DNA from 2 places in the Nonomuraea sp. NPDC049309 genome. Region 1 is predicted to be linked to the other one. Evidence: riboswitches for the same ligand, from Rfam matches in the RefSeq annotation. Region 1 holds a riboswitch; the other holds the start of a gene.
The links. A riboswitch is a leader RNA that binds a small molecule or an ion and turns the genes downstream of it on or off. The one in region 1 is predicted to bind S-adenosylmethionine.
Positions count from the first base shown of each region.

Region 2: another riboswitch for S-adenosylmethionine. It lies ahead of ACGFIM_RS19510 (aminotransferase class V-fold PLP-dependent enzyme); the one in region 1 lies ahead of thrC (threonine synthase).

Region 1 covers NZ_JBICSH010000009.1:26,964-37,352, forward strand. Annotated here, with positions in the region: gene ACGFIM_RS37165 (S-adenosyl-l-methionine hydroxide adenosyltransferase family protein) at 1-118, opposite strand, end outside; gene ACGFIM_RS37170 (DUF3263 domain-containing protein) at 237-536, shown strand; gene otsB (trehalose-phosphatase) at 576-1,346, shown strand; gene ACGFIM_RS37180 (trehalose-6-phosphate synthase) at 1,463-2,887, opposite strand; gene ACGFIM_RS37185 (RNA polymerase sigma factor) at 2,919-3,473, shown strand; SAM riboswitch class I at 3,553-3,696, shown strand; gene thrC (threonine synthase) at 3,710-4,942, shown strand; gene ACGFIM_RS37195 (MoaD/ThiS family protein) at 4,968-5,243, shown strand; gene ACGFIM_RS37200 (cold-shock protein) at 5,486-5,686, shown strand; gene groL (chaperonin GroEL) at 6,036-7,667, shown strand; gene ACGFIM_RS37210 (hypothetical protein) at 7,828-8,058, shown strand; gene ACGFIM_RS37215 (YbhB/YbcL family Raf kinase inhibitor-like protein) at 8,220-8,750, opposite strand; gene ACGFIM_RS37220 (HelD family protein) at 8,818-10,389, opposite strand, start outside.
Region 2 covers NZ_JBICSH010000002.1:1,177,566-1,187,954, forward strand. Annotated here, with positions in the region: gene ACGFIM_RS19505 (DoxX family protein) at 1-385, shown strand, start outside; gene ACGFIM_RS19510 (aminotransferase class V-fold PLP-dependent enzyme) at 445-1,764, opposite strand; SAM riboswitch class IV at 1,810-1,925, opposite strand; gene ACGFIM_RS19515 (TerC family protein) at 2,040-2,789, shown strand; gene ACGFIM_RS19520 (cytochrome P450) at 2,789-3,985, shown strand; gene ACGFIM_RS19525 (SAM-dependent methyltransferase) at 4,064-5,026, opposite strand; gene ACGFIM_RS19530 (chaplin family protein) at 5,213-5,440, shown strand; gene ACGFIM_RS19535 (Rossmann-like and DUF2520 domain-containing protein) at 5,760-6,650, shown strand; gene panC (pantoate--beta-alanine ligase) at 6,673-7,524, shown strand; gene ACGFIM_RS19545 (L-aspartate oxidase) at 7,608-10,133, shown strand; gene ACGFIM_RS19550 (type III pantothenate kinase) at 10,137-10,389, shown strand, end outside.

The DNA of each region.
Region 1 (10,389 bases):
GGTGGCAGACGTCGATCACCCTGGCCTCCGGGGCCAGCCGGGCGATCACCCCATGACAGGCCGCCACATACCCATCCTCTAACCCGTAGTCGGTGAGGAGTGTGATGACAGAGGTCACATTTGGTGACTGTACGTCTCCCAATCCATCGTGAACAGCCGCACTTCGCACATTACGATGGCGAACGGGCCGCGCGCGGGCGGCGAGATCGCCACCCGCCCCTTTCGAGGAGGACACCATGGGAGCACCGCTCAGCGGTGACAATGCTGCCCAGGAACCGTCCCGACGACCACTGACCCAACGCGATCTCGATCTCCTCGCCTTCGAGCGCCAGTGGTGGCGCTACGCGGGCGCTAAGGAGCAGGCCATCAAGGAGACGTTCGGCTTCTCCGCCACCCGCTACTACCAGCTTCTCGGCGAGTTGATCGACCGGCCTGAGGCGCTCGAACAGGACCCCATGCTGGTCAAGCGGTTGCGCAGATTACGCTCTACGCGCAGGCGTGATCGTGCGGCCAGGAGGCTCGGCATGCGTCCCTGACCCGCTGGGTACGGCAGCCGCGTGAAGAACATCCCTGCAATGGAAGCGATCGTCAGCGATCCGGCGGGCGCCGTGATCGGGCTCGACTTCGACGGCACCCTGGCGCCGATCGTGCCCGACCCGGCCCAGGCCGTGATCCATCCGAAGGCGCCCGGCGTGCTCGCGGAGCTGGGCGCCCGCGTCCGTGCGGTGGCCATCGTGACCGGCAGGCCCGCGGCCACCGCGCTGGAGCTCGGCCCCGGCCTGGCCGACGTGCCCGGCCTGGTGGTGCTCGGCCACTACGGCTTCGAACGCTGGGAGGACGGCCGCATCTCCGCGCCACCGCCGCCGCCCGGCGTGCCGCGCGCGGAGGCCGAGTTGCCGCTGCTGCTGGAGTCGCTCGGCGTGCGCGGCGTCACCATCGAGGACAAGGGGCGCGCGGTGGCCGTGCACACCCGGCGCAGCCCCGACCCCGAGGGCGCGCTGGAGGCGCTGCGCGAGCCGCTGGCCAAGCTGGCCGGCGAGCACGGCCTGGTGGTCGAGCCCGGCCGCATGGTGCTGGAGCTGCGGCCGCCCGGCATGGACAAGGGCCAGGCGCTCGGCCTGTTCCTCGCCGAGCGTGCGGCGAGGTCGGTCATGTTCGTGGGCGACGACCTCGGCGATCTCGCGGCGTTCGAGGCGGTGCGCGCCTCCGGGCTGCCCGGCGTGACCGTGTGCAGCGGCTCTGCCGAGGTGACCGCGCTCGCCGAGCGCGCCGACATCGTGGTGGACGGTCCGGACGGCGTGGTGGCGCTGCTCGAAGAGCTGGTCGCGGCGATCGGCGGCAGGTGAGCCGGACAACCGGCTCTCAGCCGCCGGTAAGCGGGACCTCGCCCGCGCGCTCGAGCTTCGCCGGGCCCGTCCGGCGGACCGGCGCGCGCCAGGTGGTGCCGACCACGGCGATGATCTCAGGCCAGGGCTTCGAGCTGAGCGGCGAGCCATTTCTGCGGCGGCAGCGCGGTCGCGGCCGCGCGCAGCCTGTCGCGGCGCATGCGCCGCTCGTCCTCCGGCATGATCAGCGCCTGGTGCAGGGCGGCGGCGGTCTCGCTGATGTCGTACGGGTTCACCACGAGCGCGTGCGGGCCCAGCTCGGCCGCCGCCCCCGCCTCCCGCGACAGCACGAGCGCGCAGCGCGGCGACAGCACGGGGCCCTCCTTGGCCACCAGGTTCATGCCGTCGCGGATGGGGTTGACCAGCAGCACGTCGGCCAGCCGGTAGGCGGCGAGCGAGCGCGGGTAGTCGTCGTCGACGTTGAGTATCAGCGGGTCCCAGTCCTCGGTGGCGTACTCGTCCTCGATCTCCTGGGCGCAGCGCTGCACCGACGCGGTGTACTCGCGGTATTCGGGCAGGTCGTGCCTGCTGGGGTAGGCGAAGGCGAGGTGCACCACGCGGCCGTGCCACTCGGGGTGGGCGGCCAGGAACTCGCGGTAGGCGATGAGCCCGCGCACGATGTTCTTCGACAGTTCGGTGCGGTCGATGCGGACGATCAGCTTGCGCTCGCCGACCTGCTCCCTGAGCGCGGCCATGTGCGACTCGACGTCGGGCTCGCAGGCCCGCTCCCACAGGGCCGCGCCGTCCACGCCCAGGCTGTGGACGCCGATGCGGGTGGTCCTGCCCGCGTAGGTGACGCTGCGGCCGACGCGGTCGGCCTCGGCGCCGAGCAGCCGTTCGCAGCAGTCCATGAACGCCTGGGCCCACCTGTCGGTGAGGAACCCGGCGTGGTCGGCGCCCAGGATGCCTTCGAGCACCTCCCTGGCGACGTCGTCGGGCAGCAGGGAGAAGTACTCGGGCGGCGCCCACGGGGTGTGGCTGAAGTGCGCGATGCGCAGGTCCGGCCGTTCGGCCCTGAGCATGGCCGGCGTCAGCGTAAGGTGGTAGTCCTGCACCATCACGCGCGCGCCGTGCCCGGCCTCCTCGGCGAGCGCCAGCGCGAAGGCGCCGTTGTAGTCGCGGTAGGACTCCCACTCGCGCTCGAAACGGGTGCCGAAGTTGGGCGAGTTGGGGATGTCGTAGAGCAGATGGTTGATGAACCACAGGGTCGAGTTGGCCACCGCGTTGTAGGCGCGGTGGAAGGTGGCGGGCGCGATGTCCAGCATGCGCATCGGCCCCGTGTCGTAGCCGGCGTGGTCCATGCGGCCGCCGCCGGCCAGGCGTACGGCGCTGCGGTCGCCGTCGGTCAGCGCGGCGCAGACCCACAGCACGCCGTCGCCCTTGGCCACGCCCGACAGCCCGGAGACGAGTCCGCCTCCGCCGCGTTTCATGGTGAGTTCGCCGTCGTCGGAGACGGTGAAGGAGACCGGCCCCCTGTTGGAGGCCAACAGCACGCTGTTCATCTAGGCTCCTTTCGATCATAGGATCCCAGCTATGGCGCTTGATGAGCTAACCGAGGAACTCGCTCGCTCAGCCGCCGCCGGAGACCATCGCGCACTCGGTGAGCTCCTGGCGCGGATAGAGCCCGATGTGATGCGGCATTGCGCCCGAATCCTGCCTTATCACCAGGATGCGGAGGAGGCCTCGCAGGATACGTTGCTGGCCGTCGCGCGCAATATCAGCCGTTTCGAGGGGCGGGCCAGGTTCAGTACGTGGCTGCACATCGTGACGGCCAACTGCGCCCGCACGACGTACCGGTCGCTCAAGCGTCGGGCGGCCGAGCAGAGCTCGGACGAGCTGCCCGTGCAGAAGCCCGACGTGCGGCGGGTCAGCGTGATCGCCGGCTCGCGCCTCGACCTCCTCGACGCCATGGAGGCGCTGGAGGCCGACAAGCCCGATCTCGCGCAGGCGCTGGTGCTGCGTGACATCGTCCAGCTCGATTACAACGAGGTGGCCGAGCAGCTCGGCATCCCGCTGGGCACCGCGAAGTCCCGGATCCATCAGGCCCGCAAATACGTGCAGAGCGTGCTGGGAGAGGACTATCGATGAGACCACCCGTCTCAAACTTTGAGACGGGTGGTAATTTCGTCCACTTCAGCGGGTAGAGTCCAATTCAACAACTTCATACAGCTCATCCAGAGGGGTGGAGGGACCGGCCCTGTGAAGCCCCGGCAACCCTCCCGGCTTTCGAGACTCGCGACCTGGCGAGGCCGACCGGGACAAGGTGCCAATTCCGGTTCGCGGTCAAGGTGGCCGCGGGCGAAGATGAGGGAAGGCCTCGCTTCATGTCGCTTGACTTTGGTCCTGCCGTCGGTCTGTCCTGCCGCGAGTGCGGCGCTCGTTACCCGCTGGGTCCCAGCTTCGCCTGTCTGGAGTGTTTCGGGCCGCTTGAGGCGGCCTACGACTTCGGCGAGGTGACCCGCGAACAGATCGAATCGGGTCCCGCCAACATCTGGCGTTACCGGGCACTGCTTCCGGTTCCGGCCGACGTGACCGAAAAGCCGAATATGAACCCCGGCTGGACGAAATTGGTCAAGGCCGGAAACCTCGGTCGAACGCTCGGAATCAAGAACCTTTACGTGAAGGACGACTCGGGCAACCCCACCCACTCGTTCAAAGACCGGGTCGTCGCCATGGCCGTGGAAGCGGCCAGGAACTTCGGATTCCACACCCTTTCCTGCTCCTCCACCGGCAACCTCGCGGGCGCCGTCACCGCCGCCGCGGCGCGTGCCGGGCTGGAGGCGTGCGTGTTCATCCCCGCGAACCTCGAGCAGGCGAAAATCGCCATGGCGCGGGTCTTCGGCGGCAAGCTCATCGGCATCGAGGGCACGTACGACGACGTCAACCGGTTCTGCTCGGAGCTGATCGGTGACCCGCTGGGCGACAAGTGGGGATTCGTCAACGTCAACCTGCGGCCCTACTACGCCGAGGGCTCCAAGACGCTCGCGTACGAGATCGCCGAGCAGCTCGGCTGGCGGTTGCCCGAGCAGATCATCGTCCCCATCGCCTCCGGCTCCCAGCTCACGAAGATCGACAAGGGTTTCCAGGAGCTCATCAAGCTGAGGCTGGTCGAGGACACGCCGTACAAGATCTTCGGCGCGCAGGCGGCCGGGTGCTCGCCGGTGTCCACCGCGTTCAAGGCGGGCCACGACGTCGTGCGGCCGGTCAAGCCCGACACCATCGCCAAGTCGCTGGCCATCGGCAACCCGGCCGACGGGCCGTACGTGCTGGACATCGCCCGGCGCACCGGCGGGGCCGTCGAGGACGTCACCGACGAGGAGATCGTGGCCGCCATCAAGCTGCTGGCCTCGACGGAGGGCGTCTTCGCCGAGACCGCCGGCGGCGTCACGGTCGGCGTGCTGAAGAAGCTCACCGAGAACGGCGTGCTCGACCCCGAGGCCCTGACCGTGGTGCTCAACACCGGTGACGGGCTCAAGACGCTCGACGCGATCAGCGACGACGCCGTGCCCACGGCCGTGATCCGGCCCTCCCTCGACGCGTTCCGCGCGACTGTCTGATCAATCAGGAAAGGCGACTTCAACCATGAGCGTTTCTGTGCGGATTCCCACCATTCTGCGCACGTACACGGGGGGCAACGCCGAGGTCAGTGGCGAGGGCGCGACTCTTCGTGACGTGCTCACCAAGCTCGACGCGGACTACCCGGGGATCGGCGCCCGAATTCTGGATGAATCGGGCAAGATTCGTCGTTTCGTCAACGTTTACGTGGGAGAAGAGGACGTCCGATTCGCCCAGGGGCTCGACACTCCGGCCCCCGACGGCGTTCAGATCTCCATCATCCCGGCCGTCGCCGGCGGCTGAGTGTCGAGGATCACATCGTGAAGGCGCCCCTTGTGGGCGCCTTCTCCTTTTGCAGGCCCAATTCAACGTTGAACGACCTTCGGAAGGAGGAAATAGGCTCTTTTCAGATTGACTCTGTTGCCAAACCCCTTGCCACAGGTATGGTCGAGGCGATCGTCCGGCTGATTTTCCGTTAAGTCGGGCGATTACAGGTCTCGCGGAGGAATGGGCGAGATCTGGTAGACCAGTAAGAGGAGTCGGAAGTGGCGCAGGGCACCGTCAAGTGGTTCAACGCGGACAAGGGCTACGGCTTCATCGCGGTAGACGGTGGTAAGGATGTATTCGTCCATTACTCGGCGATCCTGATGGACGGGTACCGATCTCTCGAGCAGGGGCAGCGCGTCGAGTTCGAGATCACGCAGGGCCAGAAGGGACCGCAGGCGGAGTCCGTCCGCACTGTCTGATCCACGACCTGGTACGCACCGGGCGGGTTCGCACGGCAGCGCAGTCCGTGCGAGCCCTCATCTCTCTTTTGTCGAATCACGTACGGTGGGCCGCCGGGCGGCTCGCCGTACCGGCGCATATAGCGCAGACCACCAAATGGCCGTTGACCTGGGAGAAAGCAGGGAGAGCAGGGGCGTTCGCTTGCACTCGGCAGGGTAGAGTGCTAAACAGTTCGTTGGCACTCTGTGCAGTAGAGTGCCAACACCGGATCGGGACGATGGGGTCTGCCGAAGGAGATGCTGACCCATGCCGTCGCGGGCGTCGGCTCGGTCCACGACAAGCCACCCTGCATCTGGGAGGTCTAGCCTTATGGCAGCCAAGATGATCGCGTTTGACGAGGACGCCCGGCGCGGTCTCGAGCGCGGTATGAACCAGCTCGCCGACGCCGTGAAGGTGACCCTGGGCCCGAAGGGCCGCAACGTCGTGCTGGAGAAGAAGTGGGGCGCCCCCACGATCACCAACGACGGTGTGTCCATCGCCAAGGAGATCGAGCTCGAGGACCCCTGGGAGAAGATCGGCGCCGAGCTGGTCAAGGAGGTCGCCAAGAAGACCGACGACGTGGCCGGTGACGGCACCACCACGGCCACCGTGCTCGCCCAGGCGCTGGTGCGCGAGGGTCTGCGTAACGTCGCCGCCGGGGCCAACCCGATGGCCCTGAAGAAGGGCATCGAGGCCGCCGTCGAGCGCGTCAGCGAGGAGCTCTCCAAGCTGGCCAAGGACGTGGAGACCAAGGAGCAGATCGCTTCGACCGCCTCCATCTCCGCCGCCGACCCCGAGATCGGCGCGCTCATCGCCGAGGCGATGGACAAGGTCGGCAAGGAAGGCGTCATCACCGTCGAGGAGAGCAACACCTTCGGCCTGGAGCTCGAGCTCACCGAGGGTATGCGCTTCGACAAGGGCATGACCTCGATGTACTTCGTGACCGACTCCGACCGCATGGAGGCCGTTCTCGAAGACCCCTACATCCTGATCGTCAACAGCAAGGTCTCCGCCAACAAGGACCTGCTGCCGCTGCTCGACAAGGTCGTCCAGTCCGGCAAGCCGCTGCTGATCATCGCCGAGGACATCGAGGGCGAGGCCCTGGCCACCCTGGTCGTCAACAAGATCCGCGGCCTGTTCCGCTCCGTCGCCGTCAAGGCTCCGGGCTTCGGTGACCGCCGCAAGGCGATGCTCAACGACATCGCGATCCTGACCGGCGGCCAGGTCATCGCCGAGGAGGTCGGTCTCAAGCTCGAGAACGCCACCCTCGACCTGCTCGGCCGCGCCCGCAAGGTCGTCGTGACCAAGGACGAGACCACGATCGTCGACGGCGCCGGTGACGCCGAGCAGATCGCCGGCCGGGTCAACGAGATCCGCGCCGAGATCGAGCGCACCGACTCCGACTACGACCGCGAGAAGCTCCAGGAGCGCCTGGCCAAGCTGGCCGGCGGTGTCGCCGTCATCAAGGCCGGTGCCGCCACCGAGGTCGAGCTCAAGGAGCGCAAGCACCGCATCGAGGACGCCGTCCGCAACGCGAAGGCGGCCGTCGAGGAGGGCATCGTCCCCGGCGGTGGCGTGGCGCTGCTGCAGGCCGGCGCCAAGGCCTTCGACAAGCTGGAGCTCAACGGCGACGAGGCCACCGGTGCCGCCATCGTCAAGAAGGCGCTGGAGGAGCCGCTCAAGCAGATCGCGGTCAACGCCGGCCTCGAGGGCGGCGTCGTGGTCGAGCGCGTCCGCAACCTCACCCCGGGTGAGGGCCTCAACGCCGCGACCGGCGAGTACGTCAACATGTTCGAGTCCGGCATCATCGACCCGGCCAAGGTGACGCGCTCCGCGCTGCAGAACGCCGCCTCCATCGCGGCGCTGTTCCTGACCACCGAGGCCGTCATCGCCGAGAAGCCGGAGAAGGCTCCGGCCGGCGCCGGCGCGGGCATGCCCGGCGGCGGCGACATGGACTTCTGAGTCTTCATTCGTCGCGCAGACGAAGGGCGGTCCGGAATTTTCCGGGCCGCTCTTTTTCTTGTGGACCGGCCATTACGTTTCATCATTGATCCGCTACGCCCGGTGAGGAAAGGTGGGTGGCCACGACTTTCCACCGAGTACGAACACGAAGGAGCAGCGGATGTTCTCCCGCAGCAAGCGCATTTTCGGTATCGCGGCCCTCGCGCTGGCCGCCGTCGGCATCGCGGCCGCGCCCGCGCACGCCGACGACGACGAGCTGACGGGCTTCAACCTGCTGCGCGACCTGCGTCACCCCCTCTGCCTGCCGAGCGCCGGGGTCACCGGCATCCCGATCGTGGACTCGCTGCTGCCGGAGGTCATCGCCTGCGGGCGGGCGATCGAGGTGCGCTGACGCCGACGTGACGAGCGCCCCGCCGGTGCGTGCCGGCGGGGGCGCTCGTGTGCGCCCGGTGAACCGCGTGCCGGAATGCGCCCGCCGGAAAAGGAGCGTGAAAAAGGGCCTGCCGGAAAAGGACCGGCAGGCCCGTCGAAAAGGTCCCCTGAGCGGGCTGATCAGACGCCGAAAGTGGCGACGATGAAGCCGCGGGCCAGCAGGTTGGCGTTGATGTTGAAGCCGACCACGGCGGGGCTGGCGTCGCTGTCCACACCCAGCTTCTCGACGCTCAGCGCGTGGACGGTGAACACGTAGCGGTGCGGGTCGCCGGGGGGCGGGGCGGCGCCGCCGTACGCCTTGATGCCGTAGTCGGAGCGGGCGTGCACGGCGCCCTCGGGCAGGCCCTTGAAGTCGGGGGCCGTGCCGGCGCCCGTGGGCAGCTCGGTCACCGAGGCGGGCAGGTCGAACAGCACCCAGTGCCAGAAGCCGCTGCCGGTGGGCGCGTCGGGGTCGAAGCAGGTGACGGCGTAGCTGCGGGTGCCGTCGGGAGCACCCGACCAGCGCAGGTGCGGCGACTGGTTGCCGCCCGTCATGCCCCAGTCGTTGAAGACGTGGAGGTCGGGCAGGCGTGCGCCGTCCTGGATGTCGTCGCTCTCGACCGCGAGCGCGGGGACCGGTGGCAGGAATTCATGGGGAAGCGGTGCGGGCACGGCATCCTCCTTGGGTGAGAGCTAGGTGCTTGCTCAGCCATCCTAGAAGTGGCCGTGCCCGCGCAGCTCACACCTGAAGCTCGGCGGGCAGCGGCTTGTCGTGCAGGACGGTCAGCGAGGTGACCGCACGGGTCAGCACGACGTACAGGCGGGCCAGGCCCCTGGGCTCGGCGGCCACGATGTCGGCCGGCTCGACGACGATGACGTGGTCGTACTCGAGACCCTTGGCCAGCGTGGCGGGCACGACGAGCAGGCGCTGCTCCTCGGTGGAGTCGGGGCCGAGCACGCCGTGCGGCAGGCCGGACAGCGCCTGCGAGACGCTCTCCACCAGGGCGTCGGGGGCGATGACGGCGATCGAGCCCTCCTTGGCGAGCGCCCGCTCGGCTGCCTCGGCGACCGAGCCGCCCGGCAGCACGGTGAGCGAGCCGGCGCCGGGGCGCAGCGAGCGCGGCGCGGCGAGGCCGGGGGCGATGGACGGCAGCAGCCGGGCCGCGTAGTCGAGCACCTCGCGCGGCACGCGGAAGCCGAGCGTCAGCTCCGTCACCTCGCCGTCGCGCTGGCCGAGGTGTTCGAGCACGGTCTCCCACGAGGTGGTGGACCACGGGGTGGTGCCCTGGGCGAGGTCGCCGAGCACGGTGGCCGAGCCGTTGCGGCAGCGCCGGCCGAGCGCTCTGAGCTGCATCTCCGACAGGTCCTGCGCCTCGTCCACGACCAGGTGGCCGAGCGAGGGCGTGCGTTCCATGAGGTCGTTCAGCTCGTCGAGGAGGGCCGCGTCCGCCGCCGACCACTTCGCCGACTTCCAGCTCCGGTACGGCTTGCGCCAGATGAGCAGCTCCTGCTCCTCGGCGGTCAGGTCGGACTTGGCGGCCGTGGCGAGGAACTCGGGGTCGGACAGCAGGCGGTAGAGCACCTGCTCGGCCGTCAGCTTGGGCCAGACGGCGTCCACGAGCTGCTTGACCGGCTTCGACCTGGCAACGGCGTCCTGGACACGGTCGTCGGGCGACTCGCCGCGCTGCTCCATGCGGACGAGCACCATGTGGGCCAGGCGCTGGGCGAGCGCGGCACGGCCCGGGTTGTAGCGGGTGGTGCCGCGCAGGGAGGCGACGATCTCGCGTACCTCGTAGTCGGCCACCCGGTAGCGGTAGGCGCCCTTGGTGTAGACGAGGCCGTCCTCCGGCTTGGTGATGTGCAGCCAGAGCGCGCGCTCCAGGACGGCGGCCATCCTGGCGTCGCCCTTGATGGCGGCGACCTCGGAGGCCTCGGGCGCGGCGTGGTCGCCGAGCAGCCCGGCCACCGTGGTCTGGTCGACCTTGACCTCGCCGAGCGCGGGCAGCACGGAGGAGATGTAGGACAGGAAGGCCTTGTTGGGGCCGACGATCATGACGCCCGACCTGGCCAGCCGCTCGCGATGGGTGAACAGCAGGTAGGCGGCGCGGTGCAGGCCGACGGCGGTCTTCCCGGTGCCCGGCGCGCCCTGCACGCAGACGGTCTTGGCGAGCTCGGAGCGGACGATCTCGTCCTGATCGGGCTGGATGGTGGCGACGATGTCGCGCATCGGGCCGGTGCGGGGGCGCTCGATCTCCTCGGTGAGGATCTTCGACGGACCGATCTCGCCGCCCTCGGCCAGCGGCTCGTCCTC
Region 2 (10,389 bases), on a different contig from region 1:
GCTCGCGGCGGCGCTCGGCGCGCTCTGCCTGCTGTTCGTGGCGCTGGGCGGCGGGCGCTTCGGCATCGACGGCATCTTCCGCCGCAAGTGGCGCAAGCGGCACGAACGCGCAAACGAGGGCATGGTGTCCGAGCGGCCGGGCCGTACCGGCACGGGTGCCACGACGGGTGCCACGACGGGAGCCGGCGCGGGCGGGCCGAACACGCCCGCCAGGTCCGCCACCACCGAGCAGCCGGAGGTGCCGCGGCAGCAGACCGCGCCCCGGCACGAGCCCGGGGGCTCCCGGCAGGAGCGGGCGAGCCGGCTCAGCGACGACGACATGCGGGAGATCGACTCCCTGGTCGCCGACGAGCCGCCCCAGCACCGCAAGCCGCCGAACCGCTGACCTTCCGGGGCGCGGACCGGGACGACCCGCGCTCGCGCTGACGCGCTGCGGCTCAGGGCTCAGCGGGAGACCAGGTCGCGCAGGGCCGACACCAGCCGGTCCACGTGCTCCTGCGTGGTGCCGATGCCGATCGAGGCCCGCACGGCGGAGGCGGTGCCGTCCTCGCAGCCCCCGTCGGCGGTCCCCAGCAGGTGCCGGACGAACGGGTGCGCGCAGAACTTCCCGTCGCGCACCCCGATGCCGTACTCGCTGGACAGCACCTCGGCCACCTCCCGTGCCGAGTAGCCGTCCACGGTGAACGACACGATGCCCACCCGGGGGTGGTCGGGGCCCCACAGCGACAGCTCGCGCACCCCGTCGATCGAGGCCAGCCCGGCGCGCAGCCGGGCGAGCAGCCGCTCCTCCTCGCGCACCAGCTCGGTCCAGCCGGTCGCGGTCAGCGCGTCGCAGGCCGCGGCCAGGGCGATGGCGCCCAGCACGTTGGGGGTGCCGGCCTCGTGGCGCGGCTCGGGGTCGTCGTGCCACTCGACGCTCTCGCCGACCGAGCGCACCGCGCCGCCGCCCTTGAGGTACGGCTCGCCCTCGGCCAGCCAGTCCCGCCGCCCGACCAGCGCGCCCGCGCCGAACGGCGCGTACAGCTTGTGGCCGGAGAAGGCGATGTAGTCGAGGTCGAGCGCGGTGAGGTTGAGCTTCCTGTGCGGTACGTACTGCGCCGCGTCCACGAAGATCCGCGCGCCGTGCCGGTGCGCGATGTGGGCCAGGGCCGCGATGGGCCACAGCTCGCCGGTGACGTTGGACGCGGCGGTGACGACGAGCAGCTTGGGGCCGTCGATGGCGGCCAGCGTCTCGTCGGCGGCGCGTACGGCCTCGCCGGGGAAGGCGGGCGGCGCCAGCCGGATCGCGTTGGGCCAGGGCAGGAGCGAGGCGTGGTGCTCGGTGTCGAAGACGACCGTGGTGCAGCCCTCGGGCAGGCAGCTGGCCAGCAGGTTCGTGGCGTCGGTGGTGTTGCGGGTGAAGATCACCGCGTCGTCGGGGCGGGCGCCGACGAAGGCGCGTACGGTGTGGCGCGCCTGCTCGTAGCGGGCGGTGGTGAGCTGCGAGGCGTAGCCCGCGCCGCGGTGGACGCTGGAGTAGGCCGGAAGCGCGGCGGTGACGGCGGCGCTGACCGGCTCGAGACAGGGGGCGCTGGCGGCGTAGTCGAGGTTGGCGTATCCGATCAGGCGGCCGCCCTTGACCGGCACCTCCAGGTCGGAGCCCAACACGGCGGGGATCGGCCGGCGCTGCTGCGCGGTGGGGGTGGTGCTCTCGCCGGCGGTGTTCTCGCCGGCGGTGTTCTCGGTGGCGGCGCGGCCGGAGCTGAAGATCGTCAGAGTGGACACGGCAAACCTCCTTCGGGACCATCGGGCCCCTGGAAGCAGCCACGGAGCCCGCGCTTGCCCGCCACACCTCGTGACGGACCAGGTCTTCACCCGGGGCACCCCGCCGCGGACGCGAGGGTTGCCGGCCAGCTAGCCGGGGCTTGACGCTGGCGCTCATGACCTACGGGCTGAACTATAACCGACGGCCCGGCGGAAAACGCAACAGCGAACTTATGTGACCTCCGACTCGTTGCTACCCGGGTAGCCGTAAGCACCCGAAGTCACGGAGGTTCCCGATGCTCGACTGGGTGGCCGATCCGCAGATCTGGATCGGCTTCTTAACCCTGGTCGCCCTGGAGATCGTGCTGGGGATCGACAACATCATCTTCATCTCCATCCTCGCCGGGAAGCTGCCGCCCGAGCGGCGCGACCGCGCCCGGGTGCTCGGCCTCGGCGCCGCCCTGGTGAGCCGGCTGCTCCTCCTGCTCGGCCTGTCATGGGTGGTGCGGCTGACCGATCCGCTGTTCGCCGTCTTCGGCCACGAGATCTCTGGACGCGACCTGATCCTGCTGCTCGGCGGCCTGTTCCTGCTGGGCAAGAGCGTCACCGAGATCCACCACAACATGGAGGCGCCGTACGATGAGGAGGAGAGCGGCGAGAGGGCCGCGGCCACCTCCTTCGTCTCCGTGATCCTGCAGATCATGGTGCTGGACATCGTCTTCTCGCTCGACTCGGTGATCACCGCGGTCGGCATGGTGGACGAGCTGGGCGTGATGATCGCGGCCGTCATCGTCGCGGTGGGCGTGATGCTCTTCGCGTCCGGGCCGATCAGCCGGTTCGTCGACGGTCACCCCACGATCAAGATGCTGGCGCTGGCGTTCCTCGTGCTCATCGGCGTGATGCTCGTCGCCGAGGGCTTCGACCAGCACATCCCGAAGGGCTACATCTACTTCGCGATGGCGTTCTCCGTCGTGGTGGAGCTGCTCAACATCCGGGTACGCAGCAGGCACGCGAAGAAGCAGCAGGTCACTCCTAAGATGAAATAGTGGGCTTTGATCCTTGGAATCCGGATTTCGTAGCGCACCCGTACGGGGTCTACGACGAGTTGCGGCGCGAGTCGCCCGTGACCTACTTCGAGCCGACCGACCAGTGGCTCATCGCGCGGCACGCCGACGTGAACGCGCTGCTCAGAGACCGCCGGCTGGGCCGCTCGTACCTGCACGTGGCGACCCACGAGGAGTTCGGCAGGCCGCCGGAGCCGGAGTTCCAGGAGCCCTTCTGGCGCGTGATCAGGGCGGGCATGCTCGACGTGGAACCGCCGGTGCACACGAGGCTGCGCCGGCTGGTCTCCAAGGCGTTCACGCCGCGCATGGTCGAGTCGCTGCGGCCCCGCGTCAGGTCCATCGCCGGCGAGCTGGTGGACGCGTACGTGGAGAAGGGCGGCGGCGACCTCATCGCCGAGGTCGCCGAGCCGCTGCCGGTCACCGTCATCGCAGAGATGCTCGGCATCCCCGAAAGCGACCGGCACCTGCTGCGGCCCTGGTCGGCCGACATCTGCGGCATGTACGAGCTGAACCCCACCCTGGAGGCCCAGCACACCGCCGTACGCGCGGCGTCGGAGTTCGCCGACTACCTCAAGGCCCTGGCCGCCGAGCGGCGCGCCGCGCCCGGCGACGACCTCATCAGCGCGCTCACCCGGATCGATGAGCTGACCGAGGACGAGCTGGTCGGCACCTGCGTGCTGCTGCTCAACGCCGGCCACGAGGCCACCGTGAACGTCACGGGCAACGGCTGGTGGTCGCTGTTCCGCAACCCCGGCGAGCTGGCCAGGCTGCGGGCCGACCGCTCGCTGCTGCCCACCGCCGTCGAGGAGCTGCTGCGCTTCGACACGCCGCTGCAGATGTTCGAGCGGTGGGTGCTCGAGGACATCGAGGTGCACGGCGTGCGGATCCCGCGCGGCTCCGAGGTGGCCCTGCTGTTCGGTTCGGCCAACAGGGACCCCGAGGTGTTCGACGACCCCGACCGGCTCGACATCGGGCGCGCCGACAACCCGCACATCTCGTTCGGGGCCGGCATCCACTTCTGCCTCGGTGCGCCGCTGGCGAGGATCGAGCTGGCCGAGTCGTTCGGGGCGCTGCTCGACCGTACGGCCGAGCTGGAGCTGCGTGAAGAGCCCGAGTGGAAGCCCGGCTACGTCATCCGCGGCCTGCGCGCCCTCGACCTCACCGCCACCCCCGCCTGAGCACTCCGCCGGCCGCCGCCCGCCGTCGGGCCGGCGCCGGTGGCCGCCTGGGGCGCTCCGCGTCGCGGGCCGGTGGGCCTACTTGGTCTGGCTGAGCCAGCCGAAGCCGCCGAGACCGGTCGGCTCCAGCAGCTCGCCCTCCTCGGAGGCGCGCGCCAGGGCGCGCAGGTAGCCGCGCGGATCGGTGCGGGCCAGCTCAAGGGGCGGGCGCGCGCCGGTCAGCCCCAGCTCGCGCAGCGCCTCGCGCTGTGTGGACAAGGTTGTGGATATCGCGCCGGCCCGCCGCCCGGCCTCGGCGCACGCGTCGAGCGCGACGTGTGCGGTGATGTCGCAGCTCCCGTCGGGTACGGGGGTCACGACCGACCCGTCCCGGTATCCGGTCAGCGTTCCACAGGGCGGACGGTTATCCACAGGATGTGCATAATCGACGGCGATCGCCCGGCCCCTGGTGAGGCGTACGAGAACGGACGCCCACGCCTCGTCGCGCGGTCTGCCGATCTCCGCGCGGGCGCCCACCCGGGTCAGCGGCCACCACCGGTCGAGCCATTCGCGGTCGGCGGGGTGCGGCGGGCCGCCCAGGCGCTCCTCGCCCGTGTGGACGTTCACCATCACCACCCGCGGCCCTTCCGAGGTCTGCTCGATCACGTCGAGCGGCACGTTGTCGAGCCATTCGTTGGCGATGGCCAGCCCGGTGATGGTGTCGGGCAGGCTCCTGGACCAGGTGATCTCGTCGGGCAGGTCGCCGGGCCGCGGCGACAGGTCCACGGCCGTGACCCGCAGCCGGTCGCGCAGCCCCGGCTCGGCGCGTTCGAGCACGCGGGCCACCAGCGCGCCCTCGCCCGCCCCGATGTCGACCAGGTCGAGCACGTCAGGCTTGCCCAGCTCGGCGTCCACCTCCGCCAGCAGGGTGAGCACCGCCTCCGCGAAGGCCGCGGACGCGCTGACGGAGGTGCGGAAATGGCCTGATGGGCGTTCGCGGAGGTAGAAGCCCTCCTCGCCGTACAGCGCGCGTTCGGTCGCGGCGCGCCAGGTCAGCCACATGTCTGGACTATCTCATGACTTTCCGCGGCGACGCACTGTCATGGAATGACTACTGCACGTCCTGGAGTTGCGGTAGCGTTTACCCGTTGTCACCGAGTGATTGCGCTTTGCCAACCCCCAAGTGGCATGGCCTTTCACTCCCCGAACCAGCCCCCGCGGTGTGATGCCGCGAAGAGAGGAGCCCTCGTGCTGAAGAAGATCTTGGTCGCGACCGGTGCCGTCGCCATGCTCTCGCTGGCCGCCCCGGCACACGCCGACATCACCAGCGGCAACGGCGGCGTTATCTCCGGCAACCAGGTCCACGTCCCGATCGTCGCCCCGATCAACGTCTGCGGCAACGCGATCGCCGTCATCGGCTTCGCGAGCGCGGGCTGCCAGGGTGGCGCCAAGGCCTACGCCCCCAGCCACCACTGAGCGACGAAAGAGATGATCCCGGGCCGGCGCGGGCCGGCCCGGGATCGTATCCCGGCGGATCAGTCGGCGGTCGATCCGCCGGTGCACTCCCAAGGGGTCATGCACAGATCGCGGGCGTCGGGTCCTCAGGGACTCGGCGCCCGCTGCCATTGCGATGGCCCCTCTCCTCATCTCTTCCGACAGGGGGTGCACCAATTTGTCTGCCCTTGCCCTTTTTGTCGGTAACTCAACGCGCGGCAAAACACCGGTCACACTCGCCACTCCGCGAGACGGTTACGCTGGTCGGCAGTGCCATCGCGTTGGTCAGGGGTGAGACGTCATGGACGCAGGGGACCGCCCGGCACGGCTGACCGTCGGTGTGCTGGGCGCCGGCAAGGTGGGCTCCGCCCTCGGCGCGGCGCTCGCGCAGGCGGGCCACCGGGTGGTGGCCGCCAGCGGCGTGTCCGACCGCTCCCAGCGGTGGGCCGCCGAGCGGCTCGGCGTCTCGCCGTCCAGGCCCGACGAAGTGGTGGCCGCCGCCCAGCTCGTCCTGCTGACGGTGCCCGACGACGCGCTGCCTGACCTGGTCTGCGGGCTCGCCGGCACGGGCGCCGACCTGCGGGGCAAGATGCTCGTCCACACCAGCGGCGCGTACGGGCTGTCGGTGCTCGACCCGGCCGCCGAGGCCGGCGCGCTGCCGCTCGCGCTGCACCCGGTGATGACGTTCACCGGCCGCGACGACGACCTCAACAAGCTCACCGGCATCTCCTACGGTGTCACCGCGCCCGACGTGCTGCGGCCCGTCGCCGAGGCGCTGGTGATCGAGATGGGCGGCGAGCCGGTCTGGATCGCCGACAGTGACCGCCCGCTCTACCACGCGGCCCTGGCCGGGGCCGCCAACCACATGGTCACGCTCATCGCCGAGTCGTCCGACCTGCTGCGCCGCATCGGGGTCGAGCATCCCGGCAGGATGCTGGGGCCGCTGCTCGGCGCCGCACTCGACAACGTGCTGCGGCTCGGTATCGCGGGGCTGACGGGTCCGGTCGTCCGCGGCGACGCCGGCACCGTGCGCAAACACGTCGACGCGCTCATCCTGGCCGCGCCCGAGGCGGCGGACGCCTACATCGCGCTGGCCAGGCTCACCGCGGACAGGGCGCTGGCCGCGGGGCTGCTCAAGCCGGAGGAGGCGGAGCGGCTGCTCGACGCGCTCGGGGGCAATATATGGACCTGACCGTAGCGTTCGGAGGGCACTTATGGAGCTGATCGTCGCCAGGAACCGGGAAGACCTGGTCAAGGCACGGCGTAGTGGCACGGTGGCGCTGGTGCCCACGATGGGCGCGCTCCACGAGGGGCACAGGTCGCTGATCAGGCTGGCCCGGGTGCGCGCCGATCAGGTTGTGGTCAGCATTTTCGTCAATCCCCTGCAATTCGGCCCTAACGAGGATTTTTCGCGTTATCCCCGTACATTTGATGCCGATCTGGACGTCTGCCGGGCCGAGGGCGTCGACGTCGTCTTCCATCCCTCCGCCGAGGAGATGTACGCCCCCGACCGCCAGGTCAGCGTCTCCGCCGGCGAGATGGGCCGCATCGTCGAGGGCGCCGCGCGTCCAGGACACTTCGACGGCGTGCTCACGGTCGTGCTCAAGCTGTTCAACCTCGTCCAGCCCGACCTCGCGGTCTTCGGGCAGAAGGACGCCCAGCAGCTCGCGCTCATCCGGCGCATGGTCGCCGACCTCGACCTGCCGATCGAGATCCTCGGCGCCCCCACCGTACGCGAGCCCGACGGCCTGGCGATGTCCAGCCGCAACCGCTACCTGTCCGAGGAGGACCGGCGGGTGGCGCTGACGCTGTCGCGGGCGCTGCGGGCCGGCGCCGCCCGGCTCACCCCCGCCGAGATCCGGGCCGAGGCGCGCAAGGTGCTCGACGAGGCCGGGCCCGCGCTCGACGTCGACTACCTCGTGCTGGTCGATCCGGCCACGTTCGTCGAGGTCGGCGACGACTACGAGGGCCTGGCCGTGCTCGCGGTCGCCGCCAGGGTCGGCACCACCCGGCTCATCGACAACGTCACGATCACCCTCAACCCCGCGGACCGGCACCCCGCCTGACGCGCCGCACACCCCGGGGCGGGGGCACGCCGGCGCAGGCGTTATCGTCATAGTGACGAAATCGCCTCAGTGAGGAGACCCCCATGAGTGCACCGGCGATTCCCCTGCGCCTGACCGCGCCCAGTCCCGGCTGGACCGTGGACGCGGACGTGGTCGTCGTGGGCTCCGGCATCGCGGGCCTGACCGTGGCCCTGCACTATGCCGAGCTGGAGCCGGAGGCCAAGGTGCTGGTCGTCACCAAGGACCAGCTGTCGTCCGGCTCGACCCGCTGGGCGCAGGGCGGCATCGCGGCCGTGCTCGACCCGCGCGACACCCCCGACGAGCACCTGAACGACACGCTGCTCGCCGGTGTGGGGCTGTGCGACGTACGGGCGGTGCGCACGCTCGTCACCGAGGGCCCGGGAGCGCTGCGGCGGCTGATGGAGCGCGGCGCCCGCTTCGACCGCACACCGGACGGCGAGCTGCAGCTCACCAGGGAGGGCGGGCACCGCAGGCGCAGGATCGTGCACGCGGGCGGCGACGCCACGGGCGCCGAGGTGCAGCGGGCGCTGGTCGAGGCGGTGCGCGCGGCCTCGATCGAGGTGATCGAGCACGCCCTGGTGCTCGACCTGCTCAAGGACGCCCAGGGCCGGGCCAGGGGAGTGACCCTGCACGTCATGGGCGAGGGCGCGCGCGACGGCGTCGGCGCGGTGCACGCCAGGGCGGTGGTGCTGGCCACCGGCGGCATGGGCCAGGTCTACGCGGTCACCACGAACCCGGTCGTCTCCACCGGCGACGGCGTGGCGCTCGCGCTGCGGGCGGGGGCGGTGGTGCGCGACATCGAGTTCGTGCAGTTCCACCCGACGGTGCTGTGGCTGGGGGAGGGCTCGACCGGGCAGCAGCCGCTGATCTCGGAGGCGGTCAGGGGCGAGGGCGCGTTCCTCATCGACCACGAGGGCCAACGGTTCATGACGGGCGTCCACGAGCTGGCCGACCTCGCGCCGCGCGACGTCGTGGCCAAGGCCATCATGCGCAGGATGCGCGAGAGCGGGCGCGAGCACGTCTACCTCGACGGCCGCCACCTGGGCCGCGAGACGTGGGAGTCGCGCTTCCCGACCATCTACGCGGTCTGCCGCGAGCACGGCATCGACCCGGCGAGCGAGCCCATCCCGGTCGCGCCCGCCGCGCACTACGCGAGCGGCGGCGTCCGTACGGACCTGCGCGGCCGTACCTCCATCGAGGGCCTGTACGCCTGCGGCGAGGTCGCCTGCACGGGCGTGCACGGCGCGAACCGGCTGGCCTCCAACTCGCTGCTCGAAGGGCTGGTCTTCGCCGAGCGCATCGCGGAGGACATCCACGCGTCGAGGCCGTCGCCCGGCGACCCGGTGCCGGGCACGGCCCATGAGGGCCTGGTGGACCCGCGGGTCAGGCCCAGGATCCAGGCCCACATGAGCAACGGCGCGGGCGTGCTGCGCAGCCGCGACTCGCTGCTGCAGACCGCGCGGGCGCTGCGCGACGCCCGCTGGACGCCGGTCGCGGTGCCGCCGTGCACCGAGTCGTGGGAGGCCACGAACCTGCTCACGGTGGCCACCGTGCTCACCGGAGCGGCGGCGGCCAGGCTGGAGACGCGCGGCTCGCACTGGCGCGAGGACCACGAGGCGCGCGATGACAACGAGTGGCTGGGCCACCTGGATGTGACCCTGACCGAGGAGGGGCTTCGCATGACGTACACGCCGCATGGGGACGCGATGCCGGCGCGCCTGGCGCAGGAGCTGGCTGCGGCCGGGCTGGATCCGGCGGAGGTGGACGCCCTGATCGGCCGCGCGCTGGAGGAGGACCTGCAGGAGGCGGGCGACGTGACGAGCCTGGCCACGATCCCGGCGGAGCAGCGGGCGGTGGCCGACGTGGTGGCGCGCAAGGACGGCGTGGTGGCGGGGCTCGCGGTGGCGGAGGCGGTGTTCGCCCGGCTGGGCGCGGTGCGGGCCGAGCGGGCGGCCAAGGACGGCGAGCGGGTCAGGGCCGGCGACGTGCTGATGACGCTGGAGGGTCCGGTACGCGGGCTGCTGACGGCCGAGCGCACCGCGCTCAATCTGCTCACCCACCTGTCCGGCGTGGCCACGCTGACCGCCCGCTGGGTCGAGGCGATCCGCGGTACGGGCGCGCGGGTGCGCGACAGCCGCAAGACGCTGCCGGGGCTGCGGGCGCTGGAGAAGTACGCGGTGCGCTGCGGCGGCGGTGTCAACCACCGCATGTCGCTGTCGGACGCGGCGCTCATCAAGGACAACCACGTGGTGGCGGCGGGCGGCGTGGCCGAGGCGTTCAGGGCGGTCAGGGAGCGGTACCCGGACCTGCCGATCGAGGTGGAGATCGACCGGCTCGACCAGCTCGAACCGGTGCTCGACGAGGGGGCGGAGCTGATCCTGCTCGACAACTTCACGGTCGAGGACACGGCGCGTGCCGTACAAGTCGTGAAAAATCGGGCGGAAAATAGGGTTGCTCTTGAAGCGAGCGGGGGATTGACCTTGGAATCGGCCCGTGATGTGGCGGACACTGGCGTCGACTACCTTGCGGTGGGAGCGCTAACGCACTCAGCGCCGGCCCTGGACATCGCACTTGATCTGCGGGGGTAATTGATGCTGCTCACGATCGACGTCGGCAACACGCACACGGTGTTGGGGCTGTTCGAGGGCGAGGACGTCATCGAGCATTGGCGGCTCGCCACCGACGCCCGGCGCACCGCCGACGAGATCGCGGTCGTACTCCAAGGCTTGCTGGCACAGTCGCCGCTGCTGAAAGGGGCCGACGTCGACGGCATCGCCATCTGTTCCACCGTGCCGAGCGTGCTGAACGAGATGCGCGAGATGTGCCGCCGCTACTACGGCGACG